3 regions of the Bradyrhizobium sp. SEMIA genome follow, and region 1 is predicted to be linked to each of the others. Evidence: riboswitches for the same ligand, from Rfam matches in the RefSeq annotation. Region 1 holds a riboswitch; each other region holds the start of a gene.

What was found. A riboswitch is a leader RNA that binds a small molecule or an ion and turns the genes downstream of it on or off. The one in region 1 is predicted to bind cobalamin.
Region 2: linked by a shared signal. The riboswitch ahead of FOM02_RS25330 (TonB-dependent receptor) and the one ahead of FOM02_RS26280 (DUF1636 family protein) in region 1 are both predicted to bind cobalamin.
Region 3: linked by a shared signal. The riboswitch ahead of metE (5-methyltetrahydropteroyltriglutamate--homocysteine S-methyltransferase) and the one ahead of FOM02_RS26280 (DUF1636 family protein) in region 1 are both predicted to bind cobalamin.

What each region holds. Positions count from the first base shown of each region.
Region 1 covers NZ_CP046601.1:5,391,627-5,397,269, reverse strand. Annotated here, with positions in the region: partial or broken gene FOM02_RS46910 (cobaltochelatase subunit CobN) at 1-554, opposite strand, end outside; gene cobW (cobalamin biosynthesis protein CobW) at 554-1,588, opposite strand; gene FOM02_RS26280 (DUF1636 family protein) at 1,585-1,959, opposite strand; cobalamin riboswitch at 2,055-2,276, opposite strand; gene cobO (cob(I)yrinic acid a,c-diamide adenosyltransferase) at 2,317-2,949, shown strand; partial or broken gene FOM02_RS26270 (cobyric acid synthase) at 2,955-4,399, shown strand; partial or broken gene cobD (threonine-phosphate decarboxylase CobD) at 4,388-5,352, opposite strand; gene cbiB (adenosylcobinamide-phosphate synthase CbiB) at 5,364-5,643, opposite strand, start outside.
Region 2 covers NZ_CP046601.1:5,197,129-5,202,771, reverse strand. Annotated here, with positions in the region: gene FOM02_RS25340 (oxidoreductase) at 1-349, opposite strand, end outside; gene FOM02_RS25335 (DUF2147 domain-containing protein) at 537-1,007, opposite strand; cobalamin riboswitch at 1,246-1,454, shown strand; gene FOM02_RS25330 (TonB-dependent receptor) at 1,580-4,003, shown strand; gene FOM02_RS25325 (amino acid ABC transporter ATP-binding protein) at 4,073-4,843, opposite strand; gene FOM02_RS25320 (amino acid ABC transporter permease) at 4,870-5,565, opposite strand; gene FOM02_RS25315 (amino acid ABC transporter permease) at 5,562-5,643, opposite strand, start outside.
Region 3 covers NZ_CP046601.1:8,955,184-8,960,826, reverse strand. Annotated here, with positions in the region: gene metE (5-methyltetrahydropteroyltriglutamate--homocysteine S-methyltransferase) at 1-1,534, opposite strand, end outside; cobalamin riboswitch at 1,635-1,837, opposite strand; gene FOM02_RS42855 (nodulate formation efficiency C protein) at 2,777-3,559, shown strand; gene FOM02_RS42850 (thermonuclease family protein) at 5,323-5,643, shown strand, end outside.

The sequences.
Region 1 (5,643 bases):
CCACGCGCGGGATCATAAAAGCCCATCTCGGGCACGGTCATCTCGCCGACGACCGGACCGGCATAAAGGCCCGAAGCCAGCGCAAGCTGAGCAATCGCGGCCTGAGCGGCAACGGGGCCACCGGTGTCGCAAAGCACCTTGAGCCGCCGCAGCGTCGAGACCGGCAGGGTCGAGTAAGCATCGAGCCGCGTGTCGTCGCGGCCGTCGGCCGGCAGCACGGCCAGCACGATGTTACGATCTTTGGCGAGCTGCTGGAGCGCCGCAAGGCCATAGGGCCAATAAGATTCTCCGCCGATCAGACGCACCAGGATGCCGCGCGCCTGCGACAGCGTGCGCTCGATATAGGTGTCGACCGAGAGCGGATGACGCAGCTCCGCGAGATTGGCGAGCCGCAGCGACGGCAGGCTGCTACGGCCGCGCCGCCAGCCCGCCGCGAATGCGGCAAGGTCGGAATCCGAGTACGAGAGCACCACGAGATCGGCCGGGTCCTGGCCGATGTCTCTTGGCGTCGCGGTCTCCTCGAGACCCCGGCTCTCGCGGAAGACGACGTGCATCAGACTCCCAATCCCGCCTTGATCGCGGCCTCATCGATATCGCCATGCTCGCCGATCACGACGAGCTTCGACTGCCTGAGACCCGCGCCCCAGGGCTTGTCGAACTGGTGGCGCACGCGCTCGCCGACGGCCTGAAGCAGCAGGCGCATCGGCTTGCCCGCGACCGCGATGTAGCCCTTGGCACGCAGCACGTTCTGCTCGCGCGCCAGCCTCTGCACCGACGCAACCAGCGTATCGACATCCGCAACCTCCGGAAGATCGATCACGACGGAGGCGAAATCATCGTGCTCGTGCTCCTCCTCGCCATCGTGATGCGACGGGCGCGCGGCAAGATCGTTCTCGGCGGCGGCGCCGAGCCCGAGAATGACGCGCGCGTCGATCGCACCGTCGGTGACGGGCAGCATCGGCACGCGGCGCGGCATCTCGGCGGCGATCGCGGCCTTGGCGGCTTCAATGCCGGCGCTGCCGGCGAGATCGGCCTTGGTCAGCAGCACGATATCTGCGCAGGCGATCTGGTCCTCGAACACCTCCGAGAGCGGCGTCTCGTGATCGAGATTTTCGTCCGCGGCGCGCTGCGCTTCGACAGCCGCCGGGTCCGGCGCGAAGCGACCGGCGGCAACCGCCTCGGCATCGGCGAGCGCGATCACGCCGTCGACGGTGATGCGCGAGCGGATCTCCGGCCAGTCGAATGCTTTCAGCAGCGGTTTTGGCAGCGCCAGGCCCGAGGTCTCGATCAGGATGTGATCGGGCCGCACCGGGCGCGCCAGCAACTGCTCCATGGTCGGAATGAAATCGTCGGCAACGGTGCAGCAGATGCAGCCATTGGCGAGCTCGACGATATTCTCCTCCGGGCAGTTGGCATCGGCGCAGGATTTCAGGATCTCGCCGTCGACGCCCTCGCTGCCGAACTCGTTGACCAGCACGGCGAGCTTCTTGCCATTGGCATTGCTGAGCAGATGCTGGATCAGCGTCGTCTTGCCGGAGCCGAGAAAGCCCGTGACCACCGTGACAGGGACTTTTGCGAGCGAGTTCATTCGGCGGCCTCCGGCAACACGGCAATGGGGGGAATGCGGGCAAGCGACTGCTTGCGGAAGATTTCGGGCCGGCTGCGCCACGGCACGAGGCCGTCGGGCGCGGCCGCATAGGCCGCGGCGCCCGCGACCACGTCCTGCGCGTTCGCATCCGACAGGCGGCCATAGACATAGGACCAGCGGCCGGGCGCGCTGAGCGCGACCGAGCAGCCCTGGCTGCATGCAGACAGGCATTCGACGGGAACCACGTTGACGCCCTCGGGCACGCCGGCCTCGAGGATCGCGCCATGCAGGCGCTTGCCGGGTGTGGTCTCGCCTTCGCCAAGCGTCTGGCCAGCGCGGCAGGTGATGCAGACGTGAAGTGTGACGGTCATCGCCTCTTCCAGAATAAACAGCGGGAGGCGAAGAGGCACACGGACCATTCTCGTGAAGGCCCGTTTCCCCGTCGCGGAACACCCCGTCCGCCGGTCCAAAACTCGTCCGCGCTGGCAGGTCTCCCGGCTTGCGGAGCAGGGTTTTGGCCCTTCGATCCCCGCCTTCCCGATCCCCTAGGGGATCAGTGGCTTCGGGCATCTCTCCGGTCACGGTCGCGGGGGCGGCTGCATTTTGGACCCAAATCTTGCCGATTCGGACCCTATCGCATTCCCTCTTCGCCTGTCATAGGACAGGAACCAGTGCCGGGCCACCATTTGCCCCCGGCCGCCTCTTGTCAAGCCGAAGGACCGGGACCGATGACGCCAGAACCGGATACCCAAACCACTGAGGAAACCGACGCCCGCCACGCCCAGAAAATGGCGAAGAAGAAGGCCGCCCGCGACAAGATCATGGCGACCAAGAGCGGCGAAAAGGGCCTGATCATCGTCCACACCGGCGCCGGCAAGGGCAAGTCGTCCTCGGCCTTCGGCATGATCGTCCGCTGCGTCGCCCATGGCTTCCCCTGCGCTGTCGTGCAGTTCATCAAGGGTGCCTGGGATACTGGCGAGCGGCGTCTGCTCACGGGCCATTTCGGCGAGCTCTGCCAGTTCCATGCCATGGGCGAAGGCTTCACCTGGGAAACGCAGGACCGCGCCCGCGACATTGCCGCCGCCCGCGCCGGCTGGGAGAAGGCCAAGGAGCTGATCCTCGATTCGAACCTGCGCATGGTCGTGCTCGACGAGATCAACATCGCGCTGCGCTACGACTATCTCGACATCGCCGAGGTCGTCGACTTCCTGACCTCGAAGCCGCCGATGACGCACGTCGTGCTCACCGGGCGCAACGCGAAGGACGAGCTGATCGAGATCGCCGATCTCGTCACCGAGATGACGCTGGTCAAGCATCCCTTCCGCTCCGGCATCAAGGCGCAAGCCGGCGTCGAGTTCTGAGCGCGATGGCACGCGCACTGATGATCCAGGGGGCCGGCTCGGACGTGGGCAAGTCGCTCATCGTGGCCGGCCTCGCGCGCGCCTTCACACGGCGGGCCTTGCGCGTACTTCCCTTCAAGCCGCAGAACATGTCGAACAATGCGGCCGTCACCGTCGATGGCGGCGAGATCGGGCGTGCGCAGGCGCTTCAAGCGCTCGCGGCGGGCGTCGAGCCGCACACCGACATGAACCCGGTGCTGCTGAAGCCCGAGACCGATGTCGGCGCGCAAATCGTCGTGCATGGAAAACGCATCGCCACCGCGCGGGCGCGCGAATACGCCGCGATGAAGCCCTCGCTGATGGGCGCGGTGCTGGAGAGCTTTGAGCGGTTGAAGGCGCGCGCTGATCTGGTGCTGGTCGAAGGCGCGGGCAGTCCGGCCGAGGTGAATCTGCGCAAGGCCGACATCGCCAATATGGGCTTTGCGCGCAAGGCCGACGTGCCGGTCGTGCTCGTTGGCGACATCGATCGCGGCGGCGTCATCGCCCAGCTCGTCGGCATCAGGACGGTGATCGACCCCGACGATGCCGCGATGATCCAGGGCTTTGTCATCAACAAGTTCCGCGGCGATCCCACGCTGTTTGACGACGGCTACAGGCTGATCGAAGAGAAGACTGCGTGGCGCGGCCCGGCGTGCTGCCCTGGTTCGCCGCGCGGCGACTGCCGGCCGAGGACGCGCTGGGCCTCAGTGATGCGCGCAAGCCCGGCCAATGCAAGATCGCGTGCCTCGCGCTGTCGCGCATCGCCAATTTCGACGATCTCGATCCACTCAAGCTCGAGCCAGGCGTCGATCTCCTGATGGTGCGCCCCGGCGAAGCGATCCCCGGCGACGTCAGACTGGTCATCATCCCCGGCTCAAAGTCCACCCGTGGCGATCTCGCGTTCCTGCGCGCGCAGGGCTGGGACATCGATCTGCTCGCGCATCACCGCCGTGGCGGCCACGTGCTCGGCCTATGCGGCGGCTATCAGATGCTCGGACGCAGCGTTGCCGACCCCGATGGCATTGAAGGCCCGGCAGGTGATACGCCGGGGCTCGGGCTTCTCGATGTTGAGACGGTGATGAGCCCGCAGAAGACGTTGACGCGCGTCGCAGCCGTCCACGCCACGACCGACCAGTTGATCGAAGCCTACGAAATCCACATCGGCCGCACCGACGGGCCCGATCGTGCCCGACCGTTCGCAAAGCTGAACGGCGAGCCGGAAGGCGCGATCTCCAGGGATGGCCGCGTGCAGGGCAGCTATCTGCACGGCCTGTTCACGTCGGATGATTTCCGCAAGGCGTTTTTGGCGAAGCTCGACATCCCCGCGGGCAACGAGCCCTATCATGCCCGGGTCGAAAGCGCGCTTGACGCCCTCGCCGATCACATCGAAAAACATCTCGATGTCGAGGGCCTGCTCGCGCTAGCGCGCTAGGGCATCGGCGAGGCGCGTCCATTCGGCCTCAACGCCGGGAAGCCCGAGCCGCAGCCATGCCGGTTTTTGCGCGAACACGCGCGACCAGATCTGGCGACGTGCAAGCTTCTCCTGCGCGGCGAGCGCGTCTGACGTCTCGTAGAGACGAAACAACGATGCACCGCCGATGAGCCGCCAGCCCTGTCCTAGCGCTATCTCGTCGAGGCGAACACAATCACGCCCAAGCCGCGCCGATGTCGCCTCCGCCCAGGCATCGTCGCGCAATGCGCGGCCGCCAATCGCAATCGCTGCGCCAGAGATAGGCCAAGGCCCGACATCGCCGCCAGCTTTGCAATGTCAGCGGCGTTGCCGATCGTGAAGCCGAGCCGCAGGCCGGCAAGGCCGTAGAACTTCCCGAAGGAACGCAGGATCAGCAGCCCAGGGCGATCCGCTTCCGGCGCCAGCGACAGATGCGGAACGGCGTCGACAAAGCTCTCATCCACGATGAGACGGCCGACGCGCGGCAGCAACGCCAGCAGATCCTTTGGTGCGAAGGTCCGGCCATCGGGATTGTTGGGATTGACCACGATGGCGAGGTCCGCGCCGGCCAGCGCATCGAGCTCGCCGACTTCATGGACGTCCCAACCCGCAGCCGACAGCACTCCCGCATATTCATTGTACGTAGGCGCGAGGATGCGGGCGCAGCCGGGCGCGCCAAGTTGCGGCAGCAGTTGGATGGCGGCTTGCGCTCCGCCCACCGCGACGAGCGGTGCACTCGTACGGTAGGCGTGCCGCGCCGCCTGATGCAATGCCTCGATCTCGGCCCGCGACGGCAGCGCGCTCCACGCGCGCGCGCTCACCTCGCCCACCGGATAAGGCAGCCGGTTGATCCCGGTCGACAGATCGATCCAGTCCTCCGCGCGGCCGCCAAACCGCTGCTGGGCCAGATCGAGATTTCCACCGTGCTCGCGCATGCTCTGTTCTTTCACGCGAAGGCGAGGATCGCAAGCAGACCGGCGAGGAGCAGCATGGCGCGGCGGTAGACATTCAGTCCCTCGCCGATGTCGGCGGGATGCGGATCGCGCGCGCCTTCGTTCAGCCAGGGCTCGTTCGTGACGCTGCCATGATAGATGCGGGGACCGCTGAGCCGCACGCCGAGCGCACCGGCCATCGCCGCTTCCGGCCAGCCGGCGTTGGGAGAACGGTGACGGCGCGCATCGCGCGTCATGCACGCCAGCGCCAGGGATCGGCGCGGTGCCAGCAGC
Region 2 (5,643 bases), 190 kb from region 1:
GCGTCAGGCGAGCGGCGCCGAACAGGTTCACCTCGAACTGGTAACGCGCTTCGTCGATGCCGACCTCCTCGACGGGACCGTAGAGGCCGAAGCCGGCGTTGTTGACGAGCACATCGACGCCATCCACCTCGCGCAGGATGGCATCGACCGTCGCCTGGATGTCGGACTCGCTCGAAATGTCCATTCTCAGGGACCTCGCCCCGAGCTCGACGAGATCATCCATCTTGTCGACGTGCCGCGCGGCGACGAAGACCTGGAATCCGTCCTTGATAAGACGCCTTGCGATTTCCTTGCCCATGCCGGAGGACGCTCCGGTGACGAGCGCCGTTCTCTTCGACTTGTCGAACATTTCAACCTCTCTTCGTTCCTGTCTTATCCTGCGGCCTCCGTGGCAGGAATTGACTGACCAAGCGCGCCAATAGACTTGCATAACACGCCAATCCTGACGACCGATTTGGGCCGCTGTATTCCCAAGAAAAAGCGCGGTACCAGCGACCGCGCTTTGGCAAGACAGTTCGGGCCTGGCGGAAATCCGTTCAGCCGCGAGCGCGGTGGAATGTGCGGGTTTGTCCCATCGCGGGCAGCCCGAGATAGCCTCGGAGGTGCATCTTGCCGTCCTTGACGGTGGCCTTGCAGTTGTAGGTGCGGCCGGACGAGGCGTCATAGATCGTGCCGCCGCCCCACTCGCCATCCTCCCAGCGCAAGCCGGCGATGAAGACAATGTTCTTCAGCGACCGCGCACGCAGCGCGGGATCGGGGTTCTTGGCGTCCTTCTTGAAGGTCACGTTGTCCGCCTCCACGATCTCGTTGCCGTAGAGCATGCGCGCCTGGAATTCCGTTCCGCTCCTGAACATGTCGAGCTTCACCGTGCCGTCGTCCGCCTCCCATGTCCCGACGATCGCATCGGGGACTGGCACCTCGCCGTGCGCCATCGAAATCTGTCCGATGTTCACGGCTGCCATCAGCAGGAAGATGGCGGATCGACGGGAGTGAAGCGACGTTTGCATGGTGCGTTCCTTGGTTTGCGGTTGGGCGAGCGATCGAAGCGCTCGCAGGTCTCGCAAATGTCTCTAGATTTCGGGAACAGCGTTTGCAGCGGCAGAAGGCGCCAGCGGAATTGCGCCGCGCGCCAATCGATGCCGGCGCGAATTTGGATGGTCGGGCAAAACAGCCACACATGGCCATTATCGAAGGTCGGGCCAATCGACGGGTCCCCTTCGGATATTGACGGCTTCATCGCCAGCTGCCAGTTTCATGATCGGTAGTGTCCGCAAGGACTATTCAAGGGAATGCGGTGCGTCCGTCTCGACGGACAATTCCGCGGCTGCCCCCGCAACTGTAGGCGGATAGCCGACGACCAAACGAACCACTGGAGCCCCGTTCGGGCCTCTGGGAAGGCGGTCGAAGGCGATGACCCGCGAGCCAGGAAACCTGCTGCCAGCCATGAGTCACGCGCGAACGCATTGGGCGGGGTGCCCCGATGTCGGACAAGTAGCCGCTGCATCTGCCGCCTGGGGCGAAGGTAGATGACTAAGGCAACCGCGGTGACAGTTTATTTGCGTCGCCGCAGAGCGTTGTCGTGCAAACTCTTCATTCTCGTGCCGGCGTTGCGCCAGGCTATTCACGTGTTTTCCTGATCTCCCTGCTCTCTTCCGTGTCGCTGTCGGCGGCTGCGATCGCGCAGAGCGTGGACCGTGACAAGCCGCCCGTGGAGATCGGTCCAGTGACTGTCTCCCCGTCCACACCGAGGACGGCGCCTGCAATCAGCCCGGGCAACCAAAAGCCTCGGACCGCCCGCCGGGCCACGGGGCGAAGACCGACAGCACCGATCGCTGCAAGGCCCACCAACCCGCCCGCCGGCGACACGACACCGTTGAACACCGCCGCCGTCGCCGGGGTCTCCTCTCGCCTCGGCATTTCGGCCCGGGAGACGCCGGCGACCGTCGAGGTCATCAGCCAGCAGACCATGCAGGACCTGGGCATCCGGACCACCACCGACGTCGCAAAGGCGGCAGTCGGCGTGACTGGCGGCGATGCGCCCGGGGCACCAGCGATCTTCTCGATGCGCGGCTTTTCCGGCGATCAGCTCAACACCCTCTACAACGGCATTCCGATCGGGCCGTCGACCATGACCGGCCGTCCCATGGATGTCGCGGGCCTGCAGCAGGTCGAGATCATCAAGGGACCGGACTCGCTGGTGGCAGGTCTTGGCGCAACCGGCGGCGCCGTCAACTACGTGACCAAAGCGCCGCATACCGGTCCGATCGTCAACGAAGCCTTCACCTCCTACGATTCCTTCAACGGCTATCGCGCCGGTTATGGTTCGGGCGGCTCTACGCTGATCGATGGCCTCGACTACCGCTTCGACATCAGCCATTTCAACGACAAGAGCTTCATCGAGGACAGCTACTCCAGGCTCAGCAATGTCTCGGGCCAGCTGAATTATCGCGTCAACGATAGCCTGAAGGTCTGGGGCGCAGCCGAATACAGGCAGGACAAGGACCGCTTCTACTGGGGCACGCCGATCGTACCGGCGAACGGGCCGGGCATCGTGCCGACGAATGGCATCGTCTCGGGGGTCTGGAGCAACTATTACCTCGGCGGCGGCACGCCAGTCCCGCCGACGATCGACGCGCGTACGCTGACCACGAGTTACAACGTGCTCGACAATCACAGCGGCGCCAGTGAGCTCTGGCTGCGCAGCGGCTTCCAATGGGACATCACCAACAGCATCTCGCTGCGCAGCCAAGTCTACGGCTATGACGCGCACCGGCACTGGTTCAACAACGAGATCTCGTCGTTCGACCAGACTGTCGGCAACTTCGCCGGCGCGCAGAGCATCTATCGCGAGCGCCTGGCGCTGGATCACGCGCAGCGGCTCTACGGCAACATCACCGACCTCACCGTCAATTCCAGCATTGGCGGAATGGACAACCGCTTCGTCGCGACCGTGGCGGCGAGCAACAACCAGTTCAACGTCTCGCAGGACACGCTGTTCTTCAACGACTACGTCGACCTGCTCAATCCCGACCGCGGGCCCTACGGCCCTCGCAGCGACGAGAAGATCTACACCCGCGTCAACACCGCCTCGTTGTCGTTCGAGGACCGGCTCAAGCTGACCTCGACCTTCGCGTTGATCGGCGGCATCCGGTTCGAGGACATCAAGCTGGACCGGACCCGCTTCTTCCCCGACGGCACGCTGGAGTCCGCGAAGGGGTATCCCTTCTCGACGACGTTCAATCCCGTCACCGGCCGCGTCGGCTACACCTGGGACATCACCCCGGGCGTGATGCTGTACAGCCAATACGCGACCGCGGCAGACCCGACGGTGGCCAACATCTTCATCCTCGCACCGTCCGTGCCGCTCCTGCTGACGACGTCGCGCACCTACGAGACCGGCGTCAAGGTGCTATCGGCCGACAAGCGGGCCGAGGCCACGTTCTCGGCCTTCGACATCCAGCGCAAGAACGTCTACGTCCCGGAGAGCGGCATCGTCTTCAACGTCGCCGGCAAGATCGAATCCAAGGGCATCGAGATTGCGGCGGCGATCAACCCGGCCGCCGGCCTGAAACTGTGGGGCAACGTCGCCTTCGTGCAGTCGCGCTTCATCGATTTCAATTATGTCGATGGCAATGGCGTATTCCAGTCCTATTCAGGCAAGACGCCGCCCAACGTGCCGAACTTCATCGCCAATGCCGGCGCCTCGTACCGGTTCGACACGACGCTGCCGGTCGAGATCGGGGGCCTGATGCGTCACGTCGGCGACCGCTTCAACTTCCAGGACAATCTGCTCGTCATGAATGCCTACACCACGTTCGATGCGTTCGCATTCGTCGACATCCCGAAAGCGTACTTCCCGGGGGTGGACCGGACGCGGATTTCATTCCGGGTCAGGAATTTGACGAACAAGCGCTATGCGGCCTGGGGCGACCCGGGCTACGCCGACGAGATCATCCTCGGCGCGCCGCGTAGCTATGAAGTGGCGGCTTCGTTCCGATGGTGAGGAACGCTGGGGCAGCATCGAGGATGAGAACCGTCAGGATCTCATTGTCGCCGCAGAGCCAACCCGCTCCTAATGGATGATCTGGCCGAGGAACGCCCTCGCCCGCTCCGTCTCGGGCGCACGGAAGAAGGTTTCCGGATCGGCCTCCTCGACGATGGAGCCGCGATCCATGAACACCACGCGGTCGGCGACCTCGCGGGCAAAGCCCATCTCGTGGGTGACGCAGACCATGGTCATGCCGTCCCGCGCGAGCTCCACCATGGTCTCCAGCACCTCCTTGACCATCTCCGGGTCGAGCGCGGAGGTCGGCTCGTCGAACAGCATGATCTTCGGCTGCATGCACAGCGCGCGCGCGATGGCGACGCGCTGCTGCTGGCCGCCGGACAGCTGCCCCGGATATTTGTTCGCCTGATCGTGAATGCGCACCTTGCGCAGGAAGCCGAGCGCACGCTCCTGCGCTTCCGCGCGGGACAGGCCGCGCACCTTCATCGGCGCCAGCATGCAGTTCTCGACCACCGAAAGATGCGGAAACAGGTTGAAGCTCTGGAACACCATCCCCACTTCGCGGCGGACGCTGTTGACGTCGCCCATCCGGTCGGTCAGCTCGACGCCATCGACGACGATGCGGCCGCCGTCATGCTTCTCGATATGATTGATGCAGCGGATCAGCGTCGACTTGCCCGAGCCCGAGGGACCGCAAAGCACGATCTTCTCGCCCGCAGCGACATTCAGGTTGACGTCGCTCAGGGCCGTGAAACTGCCGAACCGCTTCACCAGGTTCTCGACGGTGACGATGGAAGCGGACCGATTGGCCCCGTTCCCGTTCATCTGCTGAAGCATTTGCTCCCTCCGAAGGTTTCGCTTGTCTATCGGCGCATTCCCGCAATCGCATAGCGCTTGCGCAAGGATGCTACGCATTGCGATGCCACAGAGCTGATCGCGAGGTAGACCACCGTGATGACCAGATACATCTCGACCAGACGGCCGTTGAGCTGCGCGAGCTTGGAGGCTGCGCCGAGCAGATCGGTGAGCGACAGCACGTAGACCAGCGAGGTGTCCTGGAACAGGATGATGGTCTGGCTCAGGATGATCGGGCTGGCGACACGCAGCACCTGCGGCAGGATCACACAGCGATAGGTGTCGAAGGTGGACAATGCGAGCGCCTGGCAGGCCTCGAACTGTCCCCGGTTCACCGCCCGCAACCCGACGCGGATGATTTCCGAGTAATAGGCGGCCTCGAACAGACCGAACGTGATGAACGCGGTCCAGGTGGCGCCGATCGGAATCGGGCGGCCGTTACCGGCGAGATGGCCGAGCACGATCGGCACCAGGAAGAAGAACCAGAACAGGACCAGGATCAGCGGGATCGAGCGCATCAAGGCGACATAGCCGCGCACGAGCTTGCCAAGCACGGGCACTTCGAAGTGCTGCACCAGGGCCAAACAGGTGCCGAGGATCAAGCCGACCACGAAAGCCACCGCGGTCAGCGCCAGCGAAAACAGCAATCCCGACCAGAGATACGGCCATGCCTGAGCAACAATGGAGAAATCGAGGCTGTTCATTTCACGACCTCCATCGCATCGGGCAAAGAGCCGACCTGTTCGGCGGCCTGCATCGACGCCGGTTCGACCGCATCCTCT
Region 3 (5,643 bases), 3.6 Mb from region 1:
TGTCATTGCGCTCGAACTCGCCGTGCACGAGGACGTCGAGACCGATGTCCTCCTGCCAACGTACGGCGCGCGCAGTCTCCTCCTTGAGGAACCTGTCGTATTGCTCGTCACTTATCGCGCCTCGCGCATGCGCCGCACGGGCATTCCGGACCTCTGTGGTCTGCGGAAACGATCCGATGGTCGTGGTAGGAAAAGCCGGTAGTCCGAAACGATTGCTTTGGATCTCGGCACGACGGGCAAATGGGCTCCCGCGTCGACGCATGGTCTGATCGATCGCTTTCATCCGGACAGCGACATTGGCATCACGGATTTTCGGCGAAGTCCGGCGAACAGTCGCGGCACATTCCGACTCGGCAAGAGCTGGCGCAACATTCTGGTCGCCTGCGAGTGCCCGCGCCAGGATCGCAAGCTCCCGCATCTTCTGGACCGCAAAAGCGAGCCAGCTCTTGACGTCGGAAACGAGCCCGGTTTCAAGTTCAACATCGACGGGCACATGAAGCAGCGAGCAGGATGGGGCAATCTGTACACGGTCCTTGCCGAGCTTCGCAATCGCGGGTTCGAGCCGCTGGCGCAGCGACGACAAATTCGACCGCCATACATTCCGGCCGTCGACGACACCGAGCGACATGACGAGATCACTTCGGCCGCCAGCGATGATCTGGTCCAACAACTGTGGCGCTCGAACTAGGTCGAGGTGTAGTCCGGCAACTGGCAGGCTCAACGCGGTGTTCAGATTGTTCCCGAGGTCGCCGAAATAGCTGGCAACTAAGATCTTGATGGCCGGCACCTCCTTGGCGAGCCGATCATAGGCATGTCGCAAAGACTGCCGCGTCCTCTCATCCAGATCAAGAACCAGGCAGGGCTCGTCTAACTGAACCCAATTTGCCCCACGTTTGGCCAATTCCTGCAGAACCTCGATATAGGCCGGTAACAGTTCATCCAGTAGTGAGAGTGGCTGGAACGCAGGATCGGGACTCTTGCCGAGCTTTAGGAATGTGACCGGCCCGATCAGGACAGGGCGGGTCTGAAAGCCAAGGGCCTTGGCTTCCTCATACTCCTCGATCGGCTTGCGAGAGCATAGCCTGAAAGTCTGCCCTCTGTGAAACTCGGGGACCATGTAGTGGTAGTTGGTATCGAACCACTTGGTCATCTCCTGAGCGGGTGCGCCAAATCCGCGCGGTCCGCGACCGCAACTCGCATCCTGATCGTCGCATTGTGATCCCCGGGCCATGGCGAAGTACGTCTTCAGCGAAACGGATTCGGCGTTCGAAGCGTAAATCTCTGGGATGGCGCCAACCATGACACTTGTGTCGAGCACCTGATCATACAGCGAGAAATCGTTCGATGGAATGACGGTGACGCCGATAGATTTCTGACGAGCCCAGTTTGCGGCACGCAGGCCAGCTGCGTCCTCGAGCAACTGCAGTTCGCTGCGTTTTCCCGCCCAGTAGCTTTCAAGAGCGAGTTTGAGCTCGCGCCTTGGACCGATGCGTGGCGTTCCAAGCGTGGCAACCGGAAGGGAGAGAAGAGACATAAGTTAACCCCATGTTGGGGGCAAAGGCCGTGGCGGACGCAGGCAGGGGAAGTCGCGCGGTGCGACGGCTGCTTGGCGCACCACCGGGACACCCCGCCCGTGGACGAATAATTGTCGGGGCAGGTCTCCTGGCTCGCGGGTCATCGCTTCTGTCCGGCCTTCCCGAAGCCGCGCAGGCTTCAGTGACATCGTTGGACAGCGGCTTGCCGCTCACAGTTGCGGGGGCAGCGCCGGCATTGTCACCGGCTTCCCTCTTAGCTCCGGATCAAGTGGGACCGGAGAACCTCGACGATTTGGATTATCGGCAAGACAAGTCTTCCGTCAACCTCTCAGATTATGTCGCAAGCTGGTGCTGCGGCATCCGCTACGCGAATGACCGCGCATCCTTATCGCTGAGTCGATGTAGATGCGCTCTGCAGTCAGCGATATTGTGATGACCATCGCAGCTGCCCTCTGGCCGCACGCCAGTTCGGTGGAAGGGATAAAAGCGGCTTCCGCGGTCGGGACTGCTGCCTGGAGCAGAACGCATTTGATCCGTGTCCCAGGCTTCCCAGCAGGTTTTTCGAGCGCGTCCGCCATCCAGCCGCCCTCTCGACCAGCTGGATCCGTGCTGCACAGGCCTAAGACACGTGGCAAAGTCAGCAACATACCTGACCGGCACGTTGATTTGCAGTGCCAGCCAGACTCCAAATGCTCGGCGCGAGTGCCGGATGTCGCGAAAGAAGCGCCAAACGCGCTCTGGCCTCTCGGCCGCGAGTACCCAGAGGCATGCCAGAGGACGAAAGCTGACACTCCGGTAACGATAGTGAGCCAAACAGTTCTGTGGCGGCAAACGTGCTCCCAATTCTCATCAGGAACTTGGTCGAGGCGTTCAGCTGCGCCCACCGAACATTCGGCGCGTGACGAGGGTGCATAAGCCGCGCTGAACGGAAACATCGAGACGCCCGCACGTCGGAAAGCCGACAAAGAGGGCATAGAAGCGGTGCGAATTGCCGTCTATTAACCTGGCACGAGGAATGCAAGTCTTCGGCATGCCCAGTCTCCTCCTGCTGGGCATGTCTAGCACAGCAACTTGAGGCTGTCGCCGGCAACGAAGTTAGCGGCGCGTGATAGAGCGCCTGCTCGCACGGGACACCATCGGTCCCCCGTCGCGTCGTCGCTAACTTCTTGCGCTCGCGCATAACAGGCTGAAGTTGCCCGCTCTGCAATGACGTGTGGATGAAACCAGATAGGCCAACAGTCATGAGAAAAGTGTCTGGAAGACGCGCGTTATTGTTTTGTCTCGGTCGATCCCTGATCTGTCTGGCCGGGCTGGCTGCGACTGGCGACCGTGCTCGCGCTATCGAGAGCCCCCATATCGAAAGATTCAAGTCAACGTGGCGAGCGCAAGACGGTGAGACAATAGAACAAATTATCTCCAACGTCTCGAAAGTTGCACGGTTCGTCCCTCGAATGTGGGGCGTCGCCGAACTTGACGGAAACGACTATGTTTTCGTTTCGTGGACCAGGCACGCGGATGATATATTAGACGAACAGCACGTTATCACCTGGAGGATCGCACTCGACGGCACGTTTCAACTTGCGTCGACCTATGCAAAGCCGATCGAATTGGGCTGGCACGCCCTGGCGCTCGGGTTGATCGCCAGTGAAGTCAAGGATGGCGAAAGGGACGCAAATCTTCGCTTTCTGCATGATCCGAGCAACTTCAACTTCGTGACGACCACGCAGGGCCCGCTCGGCGATCTCCTGCGGCAGGGCCGCTGCACTATCGTTGAGCCTGTTGGAGTGGACTACTTGCCGACGCAGAAGGACAAGCCGACCGAAAAAGGTGATCTGTGGCGCGTTTTGCTTTTAGTGAACTGTAATATCCCAGGGCCCCGTTTTTACACCCATAACGGGGTCATCACTTTCGAGAAGAGCGAAGGGCAAGATTGGGAGCCGCAATCCTCCTTTGCCAAGCGTATCGCGGCCTTTCCTCCTGGCTCCTGGTTCGCTCGGATGGAGCCCAAGGAACGGGAAGAGTAAGAAGGAGCGAAAGCCCTCGGTTTAATGGTCGCGCGGAGCAAGATCGCGCCGCAGCTCCTTTACCGCCGACCGCCTCAGAGTAACTGCAAGAATATCAACGCTAAAGTGTCGGTGCTTACTCCTTCGCAACCGTCGCGAGCCTTTCCCGCAGCCTTTAGCCCGTCAGGCAAAAATCGGGCAGCACGATTACTCGAGCCTTTCCGCGACAGTCGAGCTCAGAGGCGCGTACCAGTTGGCGAGATTTTGCTCCCAGCGCACCCGACGCAGTGAGAGAACACCGATCTGCGAGGGAACCAGCTCTCCATGCCACTCTTCAAGGGACCGGGCTTGGAGATGCCTCGGGCCCTGATCCGGCGTGCAGGCCGCGCATCGCGCGATTGAAGGGTGAGCATGCCGACGCCGAGCCGGCACGATCAAGTGCTGCGACAAACCCATTAAGAGGGTAATGGGGCAGTGTCGGCATACCCTCGAACATCGGCCGGTTTCCGACTGGCCCCGGCGACGAGCCCCGGAGCCGTGCGCGAGGCATCGAGGAACGACTGATTCGGCGCTAAATTTCCTCGCGCGCATTCGTCTGCGCGTCATAGATCCGGACTTGAAGCATGGGAAAACGCTTCTTTAGTTCTGCTCCGCCTGCCCTGGCGCCGTCTTTGGTTGCGAATTCAGCTCTGAGTCGACCATCCACTTCAAGTGCGTAAGAAGAGACCGGCAATTCCCGTGGAGCTGCAGCCATTTGATTCCCATTGTGTAGTGAGGTCGTTGAGAACGATTGTAGCTTGAGTCGGCTAAACCGCACCAGAGCGGCCTGCCCGAGTGCCGCGATGGGGCAGCCATGATGCGGATTGACGCCTCGTACCGAATGGCATCAGGATGGTGCTCGCGATCGTCCGAACACGCGGGCGGCATACCCCTCGTGCGGTGCGTATACGACGAAGCCACGCAGGTTGCCGTTCCACATCTTCTGGCGCAAACGCACGCCCTCGTGCCGGGCTTGCCGGGTCAATCTTCACCTGTGATCGCGGTGAAGCGCACTACGACAGAGCGGCCGCCAGTCGCGCCGCCCACGACAATCGGGTTCTTCTACGAACGGGGCGGCGGCACCACGAAGATTATGGCGCACCGCAGAGGTGCGAAAGGCCACAATGCGATTGGCATTCACGCGTGGCTCTCCAAAAGATGGCTCGCGGATTGGCGGTTTGAGCAAACGATACCGATTCATTTACGCAGCGAGCCTTGAGCTGAACTCCGCGGCGCCTTTGTCCAGATCTCAGAGGAAGCGAGACCAGATTTCTTTCGAAAATCAATCTCGTCCTGACAAGAACTTACAGCGAAATGTCATCGCCCTCGCTGAAACCGTCGGCAGCCTTCTGTCTGCCGATGCGGGTTGCCACAAGCATAGCCAGGTTGCTCCTCCCCGCCTGACTTCCACTCGACGTCAAGATTCACACGCGACTTCATCTTAAAGTGCGTGAGAAAACAGCGTTCGAGGCTTGGTTTTCTCTCGCATACCAAGTCCGCCGCCGAGCGATGGAGATCTCCTCCTCAGGTCGAGAGGGTGCAGTACCCGCCCCGTGACAAAGACCGACGAGGCTAAGGATACCGCGACACGCACACCGGAAGAAATCGCTTGAACCTCACGCAGCGTCAGGTCGTAGCTTGGAAATGAAGCCCACGCTTTCATAGATCAAGCGTCGAAAGATGCGGCCGAATAATGGACAAACATTTAAGCAGCCGAATGCGGCGGCGCCGGATCGTGCGTGAACATGAATCAAGAGCGAGAGGTTTTTGTCGGGATGAAACACCGCGTAATGATGGTCGCATTGTTCGCTATCATCACATCTCCGGTCTGCGCGGCGAAGCTCCGCGGTCCTCCGCGCATCCTCGACGGCAGTACGATCGAGATCGAGCGATCCAAGCTTCGGCTCTCAGGCATCGAAGCTCCCGAAACTGACCAGATTTGCCTCGACGCCCACGGTCGGAAATGGGCTTGCGGCCTAGCTGCTCGCGACGAGCTGATCAAGCATTCGAACGGACGAACGTGGGATTGTCATACCACAGGACGTGATGAATACGGCAGGTCACGC